DNA from 2 places in the Luteimonas viscosa genome. Region 2 is predicted to be linked to the other one. Evidence: riboswitches for the same ligand, from Rfam matches in the RefSeq annotation. Region 2 holds a riboswitch; the other holds the start of a gene.
What was found. Region 2 has a riboswitch for cobalamin ahead of FZO89_RS11575 (TonB-dependent receptor domain-containing protein). Riboswitches for the same ligand answer to the same signal wherever they lie in the genome.
Positions count from the first base shown of each region.

Region 1 (10,270 bases), 380 kb from region 2:
TGCTCGTACGGAGGCGTGCTGCGGGCCGCGATGTCCGGCGAGTCGAGCACCTGCCGCGCCTCCGACAGGCGACCGAGCGCGATCAGGGCATTGGCGCGGTCGAGCGCGGCCGCCAGCCGCAGCGACGGATCCGGGGTGCGCGGCAGCAGGATCTGCACCTCGTCGCTGACCGCCAGTGCGGCCGCTGCGTCCAGCCGCAACAGGTGCGCCGCGGACATCGCCGAGCGCGTGACCTGCAGCTCGTTCATCGCGGTCGAGCCCTCGAACACCGCGAGCGCGCTACCCAGGTACTCCAGTGCCTGCGCCGGGCGTCCGCGCCCGAGTTCCAGCGCGCCCAGGTTGGCATCGACCCGGGCCACGGCGAGACGGTCGCCGGCGCGCTGCAGCCGGGTCCGCGCCGCGCCGAAATCGGCGATCGCCTCGTCCTCGCGCCCGAGCGCGGCGCGCGCCACCGCGCGGCCCATGAGCACGCCACCGTGCTCGAGGTCGCCTTCGCGGTCGGCCAGCGCCGCGGCCGCCAGGTCGAAGTCGCGCTCGGCCTCGTGCAGCGCGTTGCGACGGATCCTGGCGCCGCCGCGGTAGGAGAGCAGGCGCGCGCGGAACAGCGGGTCGCGCGCCGCCTCCGGGTCGCGCAGCAGCGCGTCGACGGCACGCTCGGCCGCGTCCAGCTTTCCGGCACGGTAGTCGACCTGGGCGAGCCGGAAGCGCAATTGCGGCTGCGACAGCTGCGATGGCGGGGCGTCCTCGAGGATCCGGCGCGCGGTGTCCAGTTCGTTGGCCAGGAACGCGGCGCGGACGCGCTGCAGGCGCTCCTCGAGCGCCAGTTCGACGCCGTCCCCGCCGGCCGGCGCGGCATGCCCCAGCGCCGCCAGCAGGCGATCGCTCGCGAGCGCCGCCGCGGACAGCAGGTCGTCGGCCTCGGCCGCGGCCTCGAGCTCCACGCCGTCGGCGCCCTCGGCCTCGAGTTCCAGGCGCCAGCCATCGCCGGCGCGCGCGACGCGCCCGGTCACCACGGTCGCCGCGGGGATGTGGTGGCGCAACGCGCGGCGGCCCGGCGCCGCCTCGCCATGGCCCAGCAGCGACAGCGTGCTTTCGCTGGGCGGCACCGGCAGACCGGCGGTGCGCATGCGGTCGGCCACGTAGTCCATCAGCCCCAGGCGGGCCCAGGCGATGTCCTCGGTGTCCTCGACCACCAGCGGCAGGACCAGCATGACGGCGCCATCGACCGGGGTGGAGGCAACCTCCGCCTGGATCGCGGACGGCTGCGGACGCCACGCCACCACCGACGTCACCAGCAGGGCCAGCGCCACCGCCGCCGCGACGGCGGCGATCGAGCGCGAGCGGCTTGCCGACGGCAGCCGGCGCGCCTTCGCCGCCGGCGCGGGGCCGGGGTTCGGTGCGCCCTCCGGGCCGTCCGGCCGGGGATCGATCCGGGTGTCTGCGCGCGCGACGGGGCCGTCGTCCGGTCCGTTCCGCGGCAGGCGCGTCGTGGTCGGCGCGGCATGGGGGGTGCGTGCGCCGTCGGCCTTTCCCGGCCGGGGGTCGCGCTGGATTGCGCCCTGCGCCACGGGGGCGTCTTCCTGTGCGTGCTGCGGCAGGCCCGTCGCGTCCGGCCCGCCGTCGAGCACGCTGGTCTCGGCCATCCAGCGGAAGCCGAAACGCGGCACCGTACCGATGGTGTGCTGGGTCTGCCCGTCGTCGTCGACGCAGCGTCGCGCGCGCAGCACGACCTGCGCGAGGTGGCCGTCGCTGACATCGGTGCGGTGGAACACCGCCTGCAGCAGCTCGTCCCGGCCGACGGCGCGGTCGCGGTGCAGGACCAGGCATTCCAGGCACTCGAACACCCGCACCGGCATGTCCACCGGCTCGCCGTCGCGACGCAGTTCGCGGCGCGCGAGGTCGAACTCGAACACGCCGAAACGGAAGGCGGACGGGGACGGGGCGGGGGACAAGGACAACAGGGCGCATGACCGGATTTGCGACGCAAGGATGACAGACCCGGCCGCGCCGCGGCCATGTGGCGCAGGACAGGCGCCGGCACCGTCGCGCAGGACAGGTCCCTGCCTCGTCGCGCGCCACCCCGGGTGCGGCTTCGCCTTACCCGGGCTACGCGGGGATGACGCCACCTCCCACGTCCGCGCCCGCCGCCGGCACCCACGTTCCGGACGGTGCGCGGGAGATCAGCCGCGTAGCCCGGATAAGCCCGCAGGGCGCATCCGGGTCCGGGCACTCCCCGCCCGCGCCATCCCGGGTGCGGCTTCGCCTTACCCGGGCTACGCAGGGATTACCACCTCCCACGTCCGCGCCCGCCGCCGGCACCCACTTTCCGGACGGCACGCGGGAGATCAGCCGCGTAGCCCGGATAAGCCCGCAGGGCGCATCCGGGTCCGGGCACTCCCCGCCCGCGCCATCCCGGGTGCGGCTTCGCCTTACCCGGGCTACGCGGGGATTACGCCACCTCCCACGTCCGCGCCCGCCGCCGGCACAACCCACGTTCGGACGGCGCGCCGGAGATCAGTCGGGCAGCGACCGGAGAAACCGGTCCACCGCCGCGGTGTAGTCCGACGGCTGGCCGAGCAGGCGGTTGACCTCCGCATGCGAGAGATCCTGCTCCAGGACCTCGATGCGCACGCCCAGCGCGGACGCCTTCTGTCGCATCGCGCGCCCCTGCGGACAGGCATCGGGCCTGCGCGTGGAACACACCAGCAGCATCGGCGACGCCTCGCGCGAGAGCTGGTGGTGCGGGGACGCGGCGATCCAGTCGTCGGGGTCGTCGCCGAAGGCACGATGGTAGAGCTGCGGGATGCGGGGGTGTCGCATCAGGTCCGGCACGTCCAGCGCGCCGCTGTCGAGCGAGACCACGCCGAGCGGACGCTGCGCACCGGCTTGCCGCCACAGCGTGGACGATGCCGCCACCAGCGCCGCCAGGTGCGCGCCCGCCGAATGGCCCATCAGCACCACGCGCGAAGGATCCGCGTTCCAGTCCGGTGCGTGCCGCTGCACCGCCGCCAGCGCGCGGGCGATGTCGCGCGCCTGGTCCAGCGGCGCGGTGTCCGGCCGCATGCGGTAGTTGGTGGAGACGAGCACGTAGCCCTTCGGCAGCCAGTACCCGGCCTTGTCCGGGATGTTGCCGGGGTTGTCCTTGTTGCCGTGCGCCCAGCCGCCGCCGTGCACGAACAGCAGGACCGGCGCGCCGCGCGCCTGCGCCGGGAGGTAGACATCGAAGGTCTGGCGCGGATCGTCGCCGTAGGCCAGGTCGGCGATCCGGCGTGCACCCGCGGGCAACGCCGGCGGCTCCGCGGCCGGACGCAGCGAGGCTTCGCGCGCGCGCTGCAGCCGTTCGCGGAATCCCTGCGCTTCGGCCGGCACCCAGGCCGAAGCCAGCATCGCGAACGCGGCGGCGAGGACGACCGGAACGGGTGTCGGGGAAGGCTTCATCGGAATCTCCTGCAGTGGTCGCGATGGATCAGGCGCCACGCAACCACAGTTGCGCGCGCAGTCCGCCGGTCGCCTGCGACAGCAGGCGCAGTTCGCCGCGATGCTGGCGCGCCACGCGCGCGACGATCGCCAGGCCCAGGCCGGAACCGCCGCGATCGCCGTGCACGAACGGCCGCTGCACCCGCTGCACCTGTTCGTCCGGAATGCCCGGCCCGGCATCGGCCACCTCCACGCACCAGGCCTCGCCGTCGCGCGACAGCGACAGCGACAGCGGTGGCGCGCCGTGGCGGCCGGCGTTCACCACCAGGTTCTCGACCGCGCGCAGCAGCGCCATCGGCCGCCCATGGATCGGCGCGGACGCCGGCAGTTCGACCGCCCAGTCGCCCTCGCCGGCGGCCAGCGCGTTGCGGCAGACCTGCACGAGGTCGACCAGTTCCACGTTCTCGTCGCGACCGTCGCGCGCATAGGCGATGAACTGCGACAGGATCGCGTCGATCTCGGCGATGTCGCGGTACATGCCCGCCTGCAGCTCGCGGTCGGTGTCCGGCACCAGCGCCAGCGCGTACTGCAGCCGGGTCAGCGGCGTGCGCAGGTCGTGCGAGATGCCCGCCAGCATCACCATGCGTTCCCCGGCCGCCTCGCGCACCTCGCGGTTGGCCTCGCCCAGTGCGCGCGCCAGTTCGACCACCTCGGCGGGTGCGGGCCCGAGCGCGGGCACGGCGTCCTCGCCACGCACCAGCGCCGGCGCCGCATCCGCCAGTCGCCGCAGCGGCTGCACCAGCCGGCGCGCGAAGTAGGCCGCGGCGGCCCAGACCAGCAGCACGCAGCCCGCCAGCATCAGCGCCGAGAACCGGCGCACGCCGGCGCCGCGACGGTCGTGCACCAGGGCCACCCAGACCGGCGGCGACAGTTCCAGCCGCAGCCACAGCACGTTGCCGTCTTCGCCGGCGCCCAGGCGCAGCTCGCGCTGCGGACCGAGCACCGCGCGCGCGCGTTCCTCGAACCGGCGCATCACCGCCAGCGGCCGGGTGCGCACCGCGGTGGGCGGGTCCTCGCGCAGCTCGATGCCGGCGGCGCGCAGCCTTTGCAGCGCCTGCGTCCGCCGGCCGTCGCGGGCCAGCGCTTCCACGGTGTCGGCGAGGCCGTCGACATTGCGCAGCAGCTGCGCGGTGGCCGGGCGTGCGGCGAACTCGCGGCCCAGCAGCAGCGCCAGCGTCGCCGCGCCGGCGAGCGTCAGCGCGATCACCAGCGCCAGCTGCGCGAACACCGGGCGTGGTGCGTTCATGGCGCCTCCGGCGGCACGAACACGTAGCCCACGCCCCACACCGTCTGCAGGATCCGCGGCTGCTTCGGATCGTCCTCGATCAGCTTGCGCAGCCGGGCGATGGCGACGTCGATGCTGCGCTCGAACGCATCGTGGCCGCGGCCGCGCGCCAGGCTCATCAGGCGGTCGCGGCTCAGCGGTTGCCGCGCGTGTCGCACCAGCACCGCGAGCACGGCGAACTCGCCGGAGGTGATCCGCAGCGATTCGCCTTCGCGGCGCAACTCGCGCGTGCCCAGATCCAGCTGGAATCGACCGAACACGACCTGGCCGCCTTCGGGCTGCGGCGCGCCCGCCAGGACACCCGGCGCACGACGCAGCACCGCGCGGATCCGCGCCAGCAGTTCGCGCGGGTTGACCGGTTTGGGCAGGTAGTCGTCGGCACCGATCTCCAGCCCGACGATGCGGTCGATCTCGTCGCCCTTGGCGGTCAGCATCACCACCGGCGTGGTGTCGCCCTGGCCGCGCAGGCGCCGGCAGATGTCCAGTCCGTCCTCGCCGGGCAGCATCAGGTCGAGCACGATCAGGTCGTAGTGGCCACGGTCGAGCGCCTGGCGCATCTGCATGCCGTCGCCGACGCCGCGCGCCTCGAATCCCTGCGACTGCAGGTAGCGCAGCAACAGTTCGCGCAGGCGCTCGTCGTCGTCGACCAGCAGGATCCGGGGGGCGTCTTCGACCATGGGAGTCACTATCGCCGGCCGGCACGGCCCCCGCAAACAGCTGCCGCGGTCGAGATGTAAACGGATGTGTCCATGCCGCGGCGCGGACACATCCGCTCGCAAAGACGACACACCCGGCCGCCGCCGGCTGGCGAAGATGGCGACACGCGATGCGCACTGCATCGCTCCCCCGAGACAGGAGTACGCCATGAACAAGTTCCCGATCCTGCTGGCCGCGCTGACGATGCTCGGCGCGGTCGCCGGCATCGTCCCCGAGGCCTCGGCCGAACGCGTGCGCGGACGCGTCGTCGCCCACGGCGGCGACGGCGGCCGCATCGCCGCGACCCGCGCGGCAGGCACCGACGGGCACGGCGCATACGCACGCGGCCGCCTGGTGGCCAGCGGCGACGCGGGCGTGACCGCGCTGCGTCGCGGTATCGCCGGCGACGGCGACGGCAACGTCGCCGGGCGCAGCGCGCGTTACGTGCACGGCGCCCACGGCGGCGAAGCCGCGCGCCGCGGCAGCTTCCATCGCAATGCCGACGGCAGTGCCGGCCACCAGGGCAGCGCCTACGTGCACGGTCGCAACGGCGGCAGCGCCCACACCTCGGGCAGCATCGCGCGCGACGCCGACGGCCATGTCGACGGCAGCCGGAGCACCCAGGCCACCGGCGCCAACGGCAACCGCTACGACGCCACGACCACGATCAGCGACGGCGTGGTGGTCCGCACGGCCACCTGCAGCAACGCCGCCGGCGACGCCATCGCCTGCCGCGGCCACTGATTTTCTCCTCGCGTCGCGGACGGCGCTCCTCCCCCGAAGCTGGCTCCACGCCGTCCGCGACGCTCTTTTTTCTTGATGCAACCAGAGGAACCTCCATGCGCCCGACCTTCCTGCTGGCGACCGCCCTCGCGCTCGCCGCCCTCTCCTCCTCCGCCTGCGCCCAGCGCCAGCTCACCGACGACCAGAGGCAGCAGATGCTGGAACGCTGGCAGGCGGCCGACCGCAACGGCGACGGCGTCATCGACCGGGCCGAAGCCGAAGCCGGCCTGCCGCGCATCTACAAGAACTTCGACAAGCTCGACAGCGACGGCGACGGCCGCCTGACCCCGGAGGAACTGCGCGCCATGGCCCAGCGCTTCGGCGAGCGGCGGCGCTAAGACGCGGCGGGTGGGGCGGCCAGGAAGGCCGTCCCGCCCGCCGTGGCACTCCCGCCACCCGATGACATGGGGGCGTTCTGGTGGTCGCCGCCGGGCGACCGGCTGCCGACGGACCCGACCGCAGCCGCCGGCGGATCGTCCGGCGAGGGCGCGCGGGCCTCTCCATCGCTCCGGGGCTGGGTCCCCGACCGCCGCGGCCGCGAGCCGGGCGGGTGTTGCATCCTTTCTGCTCCGCCTCCCGTGCGCCTGCGATCTCGCGGCCGGACGGCGGTGCTTGCGCGGGGAACGGGTTCCGCGCCGGACCCGTCGACCCATGCCGCTGGCCGTCCTGTGGAACAATGCCCCGCATCGTGTTCCACAACATTTCGTGTTGACGGTTCGATGACACCCCATTATGTTGTGGCCGTCGGTTCCCCGCGGCCTTGGCACGGGGATGAAAAGGGAAGCCGGTGACGCCCCGCCCGCAAGGGCCGGCGGCCATTCCGGCACTGCCCCGCAGCGGTAATCGGGAACGAACCCGCCACCAGCACTGGAGCCTGCGTTCCGGGAAGCGGCGGGGGAGGTGGAAGCGCAGCTTCCGTGCCCGTGAGTCCGAAGACCTGCCGACAGCCGCGCGCCTGCACGCCGCGCGGTGCCGGCTGCGGGATCTCCGGGGGGAGAGGGCTGGCGACGCAGGGTCGGGACGCGTTTTCCACGCAGTCCCCGCTTTTGCGACGCCGCCTTTCCATTCTGTCGATCCGGGCCCCGCCGCCTGCGCGGGACGGGCGGACGTGTGCGCGACGCATCGAGGACGCAATGAACACCGACAACGACACCCCCGCCGCCATGCCGGCCAGCGCACCCGTCGCCACGGGCGCGACCAGGGACACCGACCGGCCCGCGCCGTCGCTCACCGGCACCACCGCATCCGCGGACGACGTCGACGACACCGTCCCTCCGCCGCGGGCCAGCGACCTGGCCGTCGCCCAGGACAGCGCGCAGGACGTGGCCACCTGGATCACCAAGGAAGCCGGCAACCGCCGGATTCCCTATGACCGCGCGCGCCTGGAGCGCAGCATCGACCGCGTCCACGCCGAATTCCCGCAGCTCGACATCTTCGACTACAAGCGCAGCGTGTTCGGCTTTGTCGAGCGCAAGGACGCGGTGAATGCCGACGACCTGGTCGACCACCTGATCCGCGAGGCCGAGGCACGGGTCGACGTGGCCGCGCCGGAGTGGGAGATGTTCGCCGCGCGGATCTACCTGCACCGGCTGTACAAGCGCGCCAGCCGCAACCGCTTCTACGATGCCGGGGAGAAGTACGGCTCGTACGTCGGCCTGCAGGAGTCGCTGGCCGACCGCAACGTCTACTCCAACGACATCCTGCGCGCGTACTCGAAGGAGGAGCTGCAGGAAGCCGGGCGCATGATCGATCCGGAGCGCGACAAGCTGTTCGCCTACAACGGCCTGTACCTGCTGGCCACGCGCTACCTGGCCACCGACACCTCGCGCGCGGTCTACGAACTGCCGCAGGAACGATGGCTCACGATCGCGCTGTACCTGATGCAGGACGAGCTCACGCCCGGCAAGGGCGGGCGCGAGCGCCGCATGCAGCTGGTCGGCGAGGCGTACTGGGCGCTGTCGAACCTGTACATGACCGTGGCCACGCCGACCCTGCAGAACGCCGGCAAGACCGGCGGTCAGCTGTCGTCGTGCTTCATCGACACCGTCGACGACTCGCTGCAGGGCATCTACGACTCCAACACCGACATCGCCCGCGTCTCCAAGGGGGGCGGCGGCGTGGGCGCGTACATGGGCTACGTGCGCTCGTCGGGTTCGTCGATCCGCGGCGTGCCCAATTCCTCGGGTGGCGTGGTGCCGTGGGTCAAGCAGCTCAACAACACCGCGGTCTCGGTCGACCAGCTCGGCCAGCGCAAGGGCGCGGTGGCGGTGTATCTGGACGTCTGGCACCGCGACATCGAGGCCTTCCTCGACCTGCGCCTGAACAACGGCGACCAGCGCCTGCGCGCGCACGACGTGTTCACCTCGGTCTGCATCCCCGACCTCTTCATGGAAGCGGTGGAGCGGCGCGGCGACTGGTACCTGTTCGATCCGCACGAGGTCAAGCGGATCAAGGGCTGGTACCTGCAGGACTGCTTCGACGAAAAGAAGGGCGAAGGCACGTTCCGCCGCCGCTACGAGGAAGTCGTGGCCGACGAGCGCATCGCGCGCAGGACGGTCAAGGCGATCGACATCTTCAAGCGGATCATGGTCAGCCAGCTCGAGACCGGCAATCCCTTCATGTTCTACCGCGACGAGGTGAACCGCAAGAACCCGAACAAGCATGCGGGCATGGTGTATTCGTCCAACCTGTGCACCGAGATCCTGCAGAACATGAGCCCCACAAGGCTGATGCAGGAGATCATTTCCGGCAACCAGATCGTCACCACGAAACAAGCCGGCGATTTCGTCGTCTGCAACCTGTCCTCGGTCAACCTCGGCCGCGCGGTGCTGCCGCCCGAGGGGCAGGGCGACCTGATCACCGACGTGCTCGAGCGCCTGATCCCGATCCAGGTGCGGATGCTCGACAACGTGATCGACCTCAACGACCTGCCGGTGCCGCAGGCGACGATCACCAACGCGAAGTACCGGGCGATCGGCCTGGGCACCTTCGGCTGGCACCACCTGCTTGCGCTCAAGGGCATCCACTGGAACTCGCCGGAGGCGGAGGACTACAGCGACACGCTGTACGAGCGCATCAACTACCTGACCATCCAGGCGAGCATGGCGCTGGCGAAGGAGAAGGGCACCTATCCCGTGTTCAGCGGCAGCGACTGGCACACCGGCGCCTATTTCCGCGACCGCGGCTACCACTCGCCGGCGTGGCTGGAGCTGGCGGCGCAGGTGGCGGTCAACGGCGTGCGCAACGGCTGGCTGCTGGCGGTCGCGCCGAACATGTCGACCGCGCAGATCGCCGGCTCCACCGCGTCGATCGACCCGATCTACTCCGCGTTCTACTACGAGGAGAAGAAGGACTACCGCAGGCCGGTGGCCGCGCCAGGGCTGTCGCTGGAGACCTGGCCGTATTACGAGAAGGGCGCGTACAAGCTCGACCAGTTCGCCTCGGTGCGGCAGAACGCGCGCCGCCAGCGCCACGTCGACCAGTCGATCAGCTTCAACTTCTACGTGCCGAGCACCATCCGCGCCGGCACCCTGCTCGACCTGCACCTGACCGCCTGGCGCGAAGGGCTCAAGACCACCTACTACGTGCGCTCGAACGACATCGACATCGCCGAGTGCGAATGGTGTTCGAGCTGAAGAGGCCCATTGCGCCATGACCCGTCCCTTCTCCCGCTTGCGGGAGAAGGTGCCCCGAAGGGGCGGATGAGGGCGCTCTTCGCGCCCTGCCCTCACCCCCAGCCCCTCTCCCGCAAGCGGGAGAGGGGAGCAGACCAGAGATTCCAGTGCCCATGTCCGCAGCAGCCCCGCTCACTTCCACCCCGCTCGACCGCATCCGCATCCTCGAGCCGCGCCATCCCAACCGGTCCACCGGGATCATCAACGGCCGCACCTCCGGCATCCTCAACTGGAACGACATCCCGTACCCGTCGTTCTACCGCGCCTACAAGGAGCTCTCGACCAACTTCTGGATCCCGGACGAGGTCGACATGAAGGCCGACGCGCGCCAGTACGGCGAGCTCTCCGCGCGCGA
Region 1 covers NZ_VTFT01000001.1:2,234,152-2,244,421, reverse strand. The annotation lists gene FZO89_RS09920 (winged helix-turn-helix domain-containing protein) at 1-1,958, opposite strand, end outside; gene FZO89_RS09915 (alpha/beta hydrolase) at 2,515-3,438, opposite strand; gene FZO89_RS09910 (ATP-binding protein) at 3,467-4,723, opposite strand; gene ompR (osmolarity response regulator transcription factor OmpR) at 4,720-5,439, opposite strand; gene FZO89_RS09900 (hypothetical protein) at 5,627-6,202, shown strand; gene FZO89_RS09895 (EF-hand domain-containing protein) at 6,298-6,579, shown strand; cobalamin riboswitch at 6,970-7,200, shown strand; gene FZO89_RS09890 (ribonucleoside-diphosphate reductase subunit alpha) at 7,375-9,876, shown strand; gene FZO89_RS09885 (ribonucleotide-diphosphate reductase subunit beta) at 10,029-10,270, shown strand, end outside.
Region 1: it holds a riboswitch for cobalamin, as region 2 does, so the genes downstream of both, FZO89_RS09890 (ribonucleoside-diphosphate reductase subunit alpha) here and FZO89_RS11575 (TonB-dependent receptor domain-containing protein) in region 2, are expected to answer to the same signal.

Region 2 (10,270 bases):
GTTCGCCCACGTGTCGCTGGCGCTCGGCGGCGAGCGCGACGTGGTGGTGATCCCGCAGACCGCGGTCAGCTTCAATCCCTACGGCAACGCGGTGTTCGTGATCAGCGAAGTGCCGCGCGAGGAAGGCGAGACCGACATGCAGGGCAATGCGCTGACCGGCGACAAGCTCGTGGTCAACCAGCGCTTCATCAAGACCGGCACCACCCGCGGCGACCTGATCGCCGTGACCGAGGGCCTGAAGCCCGGCGAACGGGTGGCGACCAGCGGCCTGCTCAAGCTGCGCAACGAAGCCGAGGTGACGGTCAACAACAAGATCCAGCCGACCTCTGACGCGCAGCCGCAGGCCGAGAACCGCTGACCGGTCCGACCGCCCCGCGCCGCGCGCGGGCCCCCACCCCGACCCTCCCCCGCAAGCGGGAGAGGGGGAGTTCGAAGCGATGAAATTCACCGACATCTTCATCAACAAGCCGGTGCTGGCGATGGTCGTCAGCCTGTTCATCCTGATCTTCGGGCTGCGCGCGTTCTCGGAACTGAACGTGCGCCAGTACCCGGAGCTGCGCAACGCGGTGATCAATGTCAGCACCGTGTACTACGGCGCCGACGCCGACCTGATCCAGGGCTTCATCACCACGCCGCTGGAGCGCGAGATCGCGAGCGCCGAGGGCATCGACTACCTGAGTTCGACCAGCTCGGCCGGCGTCAGCACGATCCAGGCCTACATCCGCCTCGACCAGGATCCGAACGAGGCGCTCACCCAGATCGCCGCCAAGGTCAACAAGATGCGCGGCCAGCTGCCGCCGGAGTCGGAGGACCCGGTGATCGACCTGCAGCAGGGCCAGCAGATCGCGGCGATGTACGTGTCGTTCGCCAGCGAGACGCTCGACAACAACCAGATCACCGACTACCTCACACGCGTGGTCCAGCCCAAGCTGGTCACCGTGGGCGGCGTGCAGCGCGCCGACATCCTCGGCGCCGGCACGTTCGCGATGCGCGTGTGGCTCAAGCCCGACCGCATGACCGCGCTTCAGGTGACCGCGAGCGACGTCGCCACCGCACTGCAGTCCAACAACGTGCTTTCCGCGGTGGGCTCGACCAAGGGCCAGATGGTCGCGATCGACATGACCGCGCGCACAGACCTGCGCAACGCCGAGGAATTCCGCAAGCTGGTCATCCGCGAGCAGGACGGCGCGATCGTGCGCCTGGGCGATGTCGCCGACGTGATGCTGGGCTCGGAGAACTACGGCACCTCGGTCCGCATCAACGGCGAGGCGGCGACGTTCATGGGCATCTTCGTCTCGCCCGACGCCAATTCTCTCGACGTGATCAGCGAGGTCCGCGAGCTGTGGGACAGCGAGATCGTGCCGCAGTTGCCTGAAGGCATCATCGCCACGATTCCCTACGACAGCACCGAGGCGATCCAGGATGCGATCAACGAGGTGGTGACCACGATCATCGAGGCGGTGGTCATCGTGATCGTGGTGATCTTCCTGTTCCTGGGCAGCCTGCGCAGCGTGCTGATCCCCGCGGTGACGGTCCCGCTGTCGCTGGTGGGCTCGCTGTTCCTGATGCTGCTGATGGGCTTCACCATCAACCTGCTGACCCTGCTGGCGATGGTGCTGGCGATCGGCATCGTGGTCGACGACGCGATCATCGTGCTGGAGAACATCCACCGCCACATCGAGGAAGGCATGTCGCCCTACGATGCGGCGATCAAGGGTGCGCGCGAGCTGGCCTGGCCGGTGGTGGCGATGACCACGACCCTGGTCGCGGTGTACCTGCCGATCGGCTTCCAGGGCGGGCTGACCGGCGTGCTGTTCACCGAGTTCGCGTTCACCCTGGCCGGCAGCGTGCTGCTCTCGGGCGTGATCGCGCTGACGCTCTCGCCGATGATGAGCGCGAAGATCCTCAAGCCCCACAGCGAGGGCAGCAAGGGCCGGCTGGAGGCCTGGCTGGACACGCGCTTCGACAAGCTGCGCCTGGGCTACCAGCGCAGGCTGCACGGCGCGCTGGAGACCAAGGCGGTGATCGCGCTCTTCGGCGCAATCGTGCTGGTGTCGTGCGTGTTCCTGTACATGACCGCGCCCAAGGAACCCGCGCCGCTCGAGGACGAAGGCTTCATCTTCTCCATCGCGCAGGCCGACCCCACTGCCACCCTCGATTACGTCGAGCGCTACACCGAGGAGGTCACACAGATCGCCAAGGGCGTGCCCGAGGTGCAGGACTACTTCCTGTTCAACGGCGGCTTCGGCGGCGCCGGCGGCGGCGCCAGCCCGATGGCGATGGCCGGCTTCGTGCTCAAGCCCTGGAGCGAGCGCGAGCGCTCGACCAAACAGGTGCTGGAACAGGACCTGCAGCCGAAGATCAGCGAGGTCACGGGCCTGAACACCTTCGCCCTGGTTCCGCCCTCGCTGCCCAGCGCCGGCGGCGACGGCGGCGGCGAGTTCGTCATCGGCGGCGTCGGCGAACTGAGCCAGCTCAGCGAGCTGGCCGACCAGATCCTGGCCAGGGCGATGGAGAGCAAGCGCTTCATCTTCCTCGACAAGGACCTGAAGATCGACAAGCCGCGGATCGAGGTGGAGATCGACCGCGACAAGGCGGCCTCGCTCGGCATCGACATGCGTACCCTGGCGGCCGACATGTCGGCGATGCTCTCGGGCGGCTACACCAACCGCTTCGCGATGCAGAACCGGTCGTACCTGGTGATCCCGCAGGTGCAGCGCAGCGACCGGCTCAACGCCGCGCAACTGCAGAACTACTACACCCGCACCCGCGATGGCGAGCTGATCCCGCTGTCGACCCTGGTGACGCTGCGCGAGAGCACCCAGCCACAGTCGCTCAAGCGCTTCCAGCAGCTCAACTCGGTGGCGATCACGTTCGCGCCGCGCCCGGGCGTGAGCAAGGGCGAGGCGCTGGCGATCCTCGACGAGGCCGCGCGCGACGTGCTGCCGCAGGGCTACAGCGTCGACTACGCCGGCGAGTCGCGCCAGTTCAAGCAGGAGGGATCGGCGATGCTGGTCACGCTCGGGCTGGCGCTGATCGTGATCTTCCTGGTGCTGTCGGCGCAGTTCGAGAGCTTCCGCGATGCCCTGATCATGCTGCTCACGGTGCCCATGGCGATCTGCGGCGCGCTGCTCACCCTCAACGTGCTGGCGATCATCAGCGGCATCCTCGGCTTCTCGGGGATCGAGGCCTTCCCGGGGATGAGCATCAACATCTACACCCAGGTGGGCCTGGTGACGTTGGTGGGCGTGATCTCCAAGCACGGCATCCTGATCGTGGAGTTCGCCAACAAGCTGCAGATCGAGCAGGGCCTTTCCAAGCGCGAGGCGATCGAGGAAGCGACCGCGATCCGGTTGCGGCCGGTGCTGATGACCACCGCGGCGCTGGTGTTCGCGATGATTCCGCTGCTGATGGCCAGCGGCCCCGGCGCGGCCTCGCGCTTCTCGATGGGCACGGTGATCGCCTCGGGCATGACCATCGGCACCGTGTTCACGCTGTTCGTGCTGCCGGCCTTCTACCTCTACCTCGCCCGCGACCATGCGCACGACCGCGACTACGAGACGGCGAGCGAAGCGGACGGCGCGGATCGGCTGCCGCCGCCGGCGCCGCAGCACGGCTGAGGCCGGAACGGAGCCGGCGCGGGGCATGTTTCATCCCTCTCCCGCTTGCGGGAGAGGGGCAGGGGTGAGGGTAGACAGGGGCCAAAGTCCTGCCGCGCCTTCGGCGCGCCCCCATCCGCCTTCGGCATCTTCCCCCCACTGCCTGGGCGAAGGAAACAGGACGTCAGCTCGATACCTTTGCTTCTGCGCGGTGAAAGAAGCAGGACACCGCTTCGAAACCCTCCCACTGCGTGGGGAAGGACGCAGGACCTCCGCTTACAAGCCTTTGCCGCTGCGTGGGGCAGGAAGGACGCCTCCTTCAGCGGCTTTGGTCGCCGGTCCGCCACAACGGCGCCACGTCGAGTTCCTCCGCCGCGATCGCGCCATCGCCCGTCGGTGCATGCGCCAGGACGCCCAGGCAAGGTGCCGGCAGGGCGTCGCGGAGCAGGTCGAGGTAGTCGTCCGCACGGTCGAACGACGGATCGACGCGATTGCCGATCCATCCGGCCAGCCGGCAACCGTCGGCCTCGACCGCACGCGCGGTCAGCCGCGCGTGGCTGAGGCAACCCAGCCGCAGCCCGACCACGAGCACGACGTCGGCATCGAGCGCGCGCACCAGCGCGCACTGGTCCAGGCCATCGGCCAGCGGCGCCGCCCAGCCGCCGACGCCTTCCACCACGGTCGCCTGTGCGGTTGCCGAGAGTCGCGCATGCGCGGCCAGCAGTGCCGCCAGATCCACCGCGATCCCGGCCTCGCGCGCAGCCAGTTGCGGCGCGGTCGCGGCGGGCAGCGCGAACGGGTTGACGTCGGCATAGGCCGGCGCCGGCTCGCTGGCCGCGAGCAGGGCCAGTGCATCCTCGTTGCGCCAGCCTGCGTCGGTCCGCACGCAGCCGCTGGCGACCGGCTTCATCCCCAAGGCGCGCAGGCCACGCGCGCGCAGCCCATGCAGCAGCGCCACCGAGGCGAAGGTCTTGCCGATGCCGGTGTCGGTACCGGTGACGAAACAGGACCAGCTCATGCGCCGCCACCGCCGGGCGCCGCGGCATGCCGCGACAGCCGTTGCCGCTCGCGATGCGTGTGGTACCACGGCATCCAGATCCCGAGCGTCGCGTAGCACCACATCGGCAGCCCGGCGAGCACCCGGACCACGCCGCTCAGTGCCGGATCCAGCACGTACAGCATCAGCGCGCTCGCCAGGCTGGCCAGCGAGACCAGTGCCAGGATCGCGTGCGAGCCGACCTCGGTGCGCAGCAGGTGGCGCTCGTTGGCGTCCAGCGCGAGCGCATCGGCCCTGCGCAGGGCATGCGCGTTGAGCCGCCACAGCAACCAGGCCAGCAGGCCGAAGCCCAGGCCGTAGACGATGAACGTGGTCTGCAGGTCGCGCATGACGTGGTCCGCGTCGATGCCCAGTTCGTTCGGCAGCCAGCCGGCGGTGACGAGCGAGAGGAAGCTCGAGCTCACCATCCGCAGCGGGTACACGTAGACCATCACCACCAGCACCAGCGCGAGGCTGAGCACGGTCGACTTCGCGTCCTCCAGCCCGACGCGCCGGCTCCAGCGGTTGTGCGCGGCCCAGAACATCATCAGCACGGCGAAGCAGGCGACGAAGGTCGGCACCTTCTTCAACGCCTCGCGCAGCTCGGCGGCGGTCTGCGGCAGGTCGCTGGTGAATATCACCAGCAGGGTCAGCGAGAACGCGAACGCGGCGTCGACGAAGGTCTCCAGCCGCGTCACCTGTTCACCGCGCAGGCGGAAGCCGGCGCCATCGCGATCGAGCCGTTCCAGATCCGTCACCCGTCCTCCGGAGCGCGCGTGGACGCGCTGCTACACTGGCCGCATGTTCAGCGCCTCCAGTCTAAGCGGCGACAAGTCCGAACAGTATGCCCAGCTCGCGGAGCAGGCCCGCGCGCTGCTGCATGGCGAACGCGACAGGGTCGCCAATGCCGCCAACCTCGCCGCCCTGGTCTACCACGCGCTGCCGCGGCTGAACTGGGCGGGTTTCTACTTCCACGACGGCGTCGAACTCGTGGTCGGCCCGTTCCAGGGCCTGCCCGCCTGCGTGCGCATCCCGCTCGACCGTGGCGTGTGCGGCGCCGCCGCGCGCAGCCGGCAGACCCAGCGCGTGGACGACGTCCACGCCTTCCCCGGCCACATCGCCTGCGACGCGGCCTCGCGCTCGGAACTGGTGGTGCCGCTGGTCCGCGACGGCGAGCTGGTGGGGGTGTTCGATCTCGACAGCCCGGATCCGGCCCGTTTCGACGTTATGGATCAGGAGGGGCTGGAAACCATCGCCCGGATCTACGTCGAGTCGCTGCCATGAATGCTCCGCTGAAACTGCGCAACATCGGTCCCAAGTCCGCCGCCTGGCTGCGCCAGGTGGGGCTGCGCACGCAGGAGGACCTGGTGGCCGCGGGCCCGGTGGATGCGTTCATGCGGGTCCGGCGCGCCGGCTTCAAGCCCAGCCTCAACATGCTCTACGCGCTCGAGGGCGCGCTCCAGGACTGCCACTGGCAGGAAGTGCCCGAGGCCCGGCGCGCCGAGCTGGTGTCCGCAGTCGAGGCGGCGACGGCCGGCCTGCCGCCGCCGCGCGGGCGCCCTGCCGCAGCGCCGGTCACCACCACCCACCACCAGGACGAGGCGCCCGCGCCCTCGTTCGGCTTCCTCGACGAACCCGGCGGCGGCGACCACGACTGAGCGTGCCCCCAGGGCGATCGAGGCGGTCGCCGGGAAGGTTCCATGGGGTCGCCCCCGAAAGGCGCCCCCGGGACGTGGGCACTCCCCCATCGCGTACAATGCGTGCTGCTTCGAGGTGGCCCGCGGACGTTCGTCCAAGGGCTGAAACGGGAAGCCGGTGACGCCGATGTCGCGAGCAGCGACACGGCCATTCCGGCACTGCCCCCGCAACGGTAAGCGCGTCAGGCCGCCGCATCCGCCACTGTGCCCAGGGCATGGGAAGGCGCGACGGCCAGGGCATCCACTGCCCAGCGCGCGAGTCCGGAGACCGGCCACGGAGTCCACTGGTTGCGACGCGGAGGGCGTCGCGGCGGCGATGCCGGCGCGCGTCTCCGGTTCCGCGGCCTCTGCTCTCCCTGTCGCGACCCGACCGAAACCGGCGCGTACGCGGGTGTGCGCGCCATGGAGAGCCCTGCATGCACCGTTCCCTGCCCGCGGCCATCGCCGCCGCCCTGCTCCTGTCCGCCTCCACCCTGTCCGGGGCGGCGCGCGCCGATGCCGCCGCCACCGACCTCGATACCGTGCTGGTTACCGCCACCCGCAGCGAGCTGCGCCTGGCCGACAGCCTGGTCCCGGCCCAGGTCATCGAACGTACCGAGATCGAGCGCAGCCAGGCGCGCGACCTGATCGAACTGCTGCGCGGGCGCGCCGGCATCGACGTCGGCAACACCGGCGGCCGCGGCAAGCTCAGCAGTCTGTTCCTGCGCGGCACCGAATCCGACCACGTGCTGGTGCTGGTGGACGGGGTCAAGATGAACTCCGCCACCGCCGGCATGGCGGCGATCCAGGACCTGCCGCTGGCGCAGATCGAACGGATCGAGATCATCCGCGGGCCGCGTTCGAGCCTGTATGGCTCCGAGGCGATCGGCGGCGTGATCCAGGTATTCACCCGCGGCAGCCAGGCGCAGGGGTTCTCGCCCTACGCGAGCGTCGGCGGCGGCAGCCATGACGCGCGCGAGGCCAGCGCCGGCTTCGACCACCGCGGCGAGCGCGGCTGGATCGGCGCGCACGGCGCTTACGACAGCACCGAGGGCTTCAACGCCTGCCGCGGCTCCGGCGCGCTGTTCCAGGGCTGCTTCACCGACGAGCCGGACGACGACGGCTACCGCAACACCTCGATCACCCTGCGCGGCGGCTACCGTTTCGGCGAGGCGCTGGTGCTGGACGGCCAGTTCCTGCAGGCCGATGCCGAGAACGAGTTCGACGGCTCGTGGACCAACCGCTCGCGCATCCGCCAGCAGGTCACCGGCGCGCGGCTGCGGCACGCGCCCGGGGACGGGCGGCTCGCGCTGAGCCTCGCGCTGGCACGCAACGTCGACCGCTCCGACGACTTCCTCGACGCGCTGCCGCGCAGCGACTTCCAGACCCGTCGCGACAGCGCCTCGGTGCAGGCCGACGTGCAGCTGGCCGCCGACCACCTGCTCAGCCTCGGCATCGACCACGGCAACGACCGCGTGGACAGCGCCACCGCCTACGCCGTCGACGAGCGCGACAACACCGGCGTGTTCCTCGCCTATGGCGGGCAGGCGGGCGCCCAGCGCTTCCAGGCCAGCGTGCGCCACGACGACAACGAGCAGTTCGGCAGCCACGTCACCGGCGCGCTGGGCTGGGGCACGGCATTCGACAACGGCCTGCGCCTGACCGGCTCGCTCGGCACCGGCTTCAAGGCCCCGACCTTCAACGACCTGTACTACCCCGGCTCCGAAAGCCCCGACCTGCGGCCGGAGGAATCGACCAGCCTCAACCTCGGCCTGTCGCGCATCGCGCAGGGCCACCACTGGTCGTTCGACGTCTACGAGAGCCGGATCGACGACCTGATCGTGTTCGTCTACCCGCCGCCGGACTACCGCGGCGTGGGCAGCAACGTCGACCAGGCGCGCATCCGCGGCGCCGAGTTCGCCTTCGGCACCACCCTGGCCGGGATCGACGTCTCGCTGCAACTCAGCCACACCGATCCGCGCGACCGCAGCGGCGGCGCCAACGACGGCAACCTGCTGGCGCGACGCGCGCGCACGACGGGCCGGCTCGACCTCGACCGCGACTTCGGCCCGCTGCGCGCCGGCATCACCGTGCAGGGCGCGGGCAGCCGCTACGACGACCCCGCCAACACCGTGCGCCTGGGCGGCCACGCCACCACCGACCTGCGCCTGGAATACGCGCTGCACCGCGACTGGACCCTGCTCGCGCGCGCCAGCAACGTGTTCGACCGCCAGTACGAGACGGTGGCCTGGTACTACCAGCCGGGGCGCGAATACCACGTGGCGCTGCGCTGGCGTCCGGCGCGCTGACGCGGGCGCAGGAGCATCATCGGGCCGGCCGCCAGCCCGGTGCTGCGCGGCCGCATGCGCGCAGGCGGCTGGCTGGCGACCGACGGGTTGGGCGGCCGACGCGCGCGTGGGCAACCGGCGTCGCCGTCCCGCCGGTGCACTGAAGCCCATCGGGCAGCGCTCGGCCAGGTACGGCACGCCCGCTGCGACGCGGGCCACGTTGCCCGGGGGCAGCGCTGCCTACGACGCAGGCGGGATGCACGCGCGACAGCGCCGGGCGCAGACCCGCATGCCCGACCGCGTCAGTGCAGGGCGCGCGCGTGTGCGATCGGCACCGGCAAGGGGACCAGACCGCGCACCGCCTGCAGCGTCGCCACCAGCTCGTCGTAGGTGCCGGCCAGGCGCGCGAACAGTTCGGCATAGGCGTCGCGCCCGGCATCGGCCACGCCCTGGTAGGCGCCGCGGCCAAGGTCCACGAAGTACTCCACGCCGACCCGGCGCCGGCGCGCCAGCGCCGGGAACAGCCCGGCCACCAGCAGGCAGCGATCGCCGACGTCGCGCAGCGCGTCGGTACGGACGCTGCCGGCCTGTGCCTGCGCATCGAGCCATTCCAGCGCCTGGATGCGCGCGAGCAGGTGCGCGTCGCGCTGGTGGCGCAGCAGCACGAACACCAGATAGCTTTCCTGCGATTCGTCGAGTTCCGCGCCGCGCGTGGCCAGCGCCTCGCGGATCACCGCCTGCCACAACGCGGCCGCCGCCCCCTGTCGGATCCCGCTCATGCCTGCCTCCTCGTTGGTCCGACCCGAGCCTAGCGCTGCGCGGGCGCGGCGTGTTGGCAGCAAACAGGCACGAGTGCTGACAGCGCGCCCGGGTTCGACGGGCGCGTGGCGACGAATAGCCCGGAGCCCGCCTGCCGCGGCGGCTACGCGTCGCCGAGGACACCACCGGCGAGGCCGTATCCGCAGCCGGCATCCGCAGCGCGTAGCCCGGGTAAGCGAAGCGCACCCGGGGCGGGGATGCGGCGGTCGCGCCCCCCACGATCGCACCGACATCGTCCCGGAGGCGGTTCGCGGCCCAGCCGTCCTGCGGCAGCTAGACGGCCCGGTTGGCACCGCGTGCACGCCTGCGCCATGAGCCGGCAGCGCGTAGCCCGGGTAAGCGAAGCGCACCCGGGGCGGAGATGCGGCGGTCGCGCGCCCCACGATCGCACCGACATCGTCCCGGAGGCGGTTCGCGGCCTAGCCGTCCTGCGGCGGCTAGACGGCCCGGTTGGCACGCGTGCACGCCTGCGCCATGAGCCGGCAGCGCGTAGCCCGGGTAAGCGAAGCGCACCCGGGGCGGGGATGCGGCGGTCGCGACCCCCACGATCGCACCGACATCGTCCCGGAAGCGGCTTGCGGCCTTGCCGTCCTGCAGCGGCTAGACGGCGCCGGTTGGCACCGCGAGCGCGCCTGCGCCAGGAGCCGGCATCTGCAGCAGCATGCGCAGGTCGCCGGTGACCGCCACCGCGCCCGCGCCATGCAGATCGAACTCGCGGTGATAGCCGTAGTCCACCAGCACCAGCGGCATGCCGGCGGCGTGCGCCGCCGCGGCATCGGTGTGCGAGTCGCCGACCATCAGGCAGGCCTCGACCGGCGCGTCGAGCGCGCGCGCCAGGTGCAACAACGGCAG
Region 2 covers NZ_VTFT01000001.1:2,618,478-2,628,747, reverse strand. The annotation lists gene FZO89_RS11605 (efflux RND transporter periplasmic adaptor subunit) at 1-358, shown strand, start outside; gene FZO89_RS11600 (efflux RND transporter permease subunit) at 438-3,620, shown strand; gene bioD (dethiobiotin synthase) at 3,919-4,617, opposite strand; gene FZO89_RS11590 (TMEM175 family protein) at 4,614-5,393, opposite strand; gene FZO89_RS11585 (GAF domain-containing protein) at 5,437-5,919, shown strand; gene FZO89_RS11580 (TfoX/Sxy family protein) at 5,916-6,293, shown strand; cobalamin riboswitch at 6,390-6,623, shown strand; gene FZO89_RS11575 (TonB-dependent receptor domain-containing protein) at 6,749-8,620, shown strand; gene FZO89_RS11570 (hypothetical protein) at 8,902-9,378, opposite strand; gene gph (phosphoglycolate phosphatase) at 10,019-10,270, opposite strand, start outside.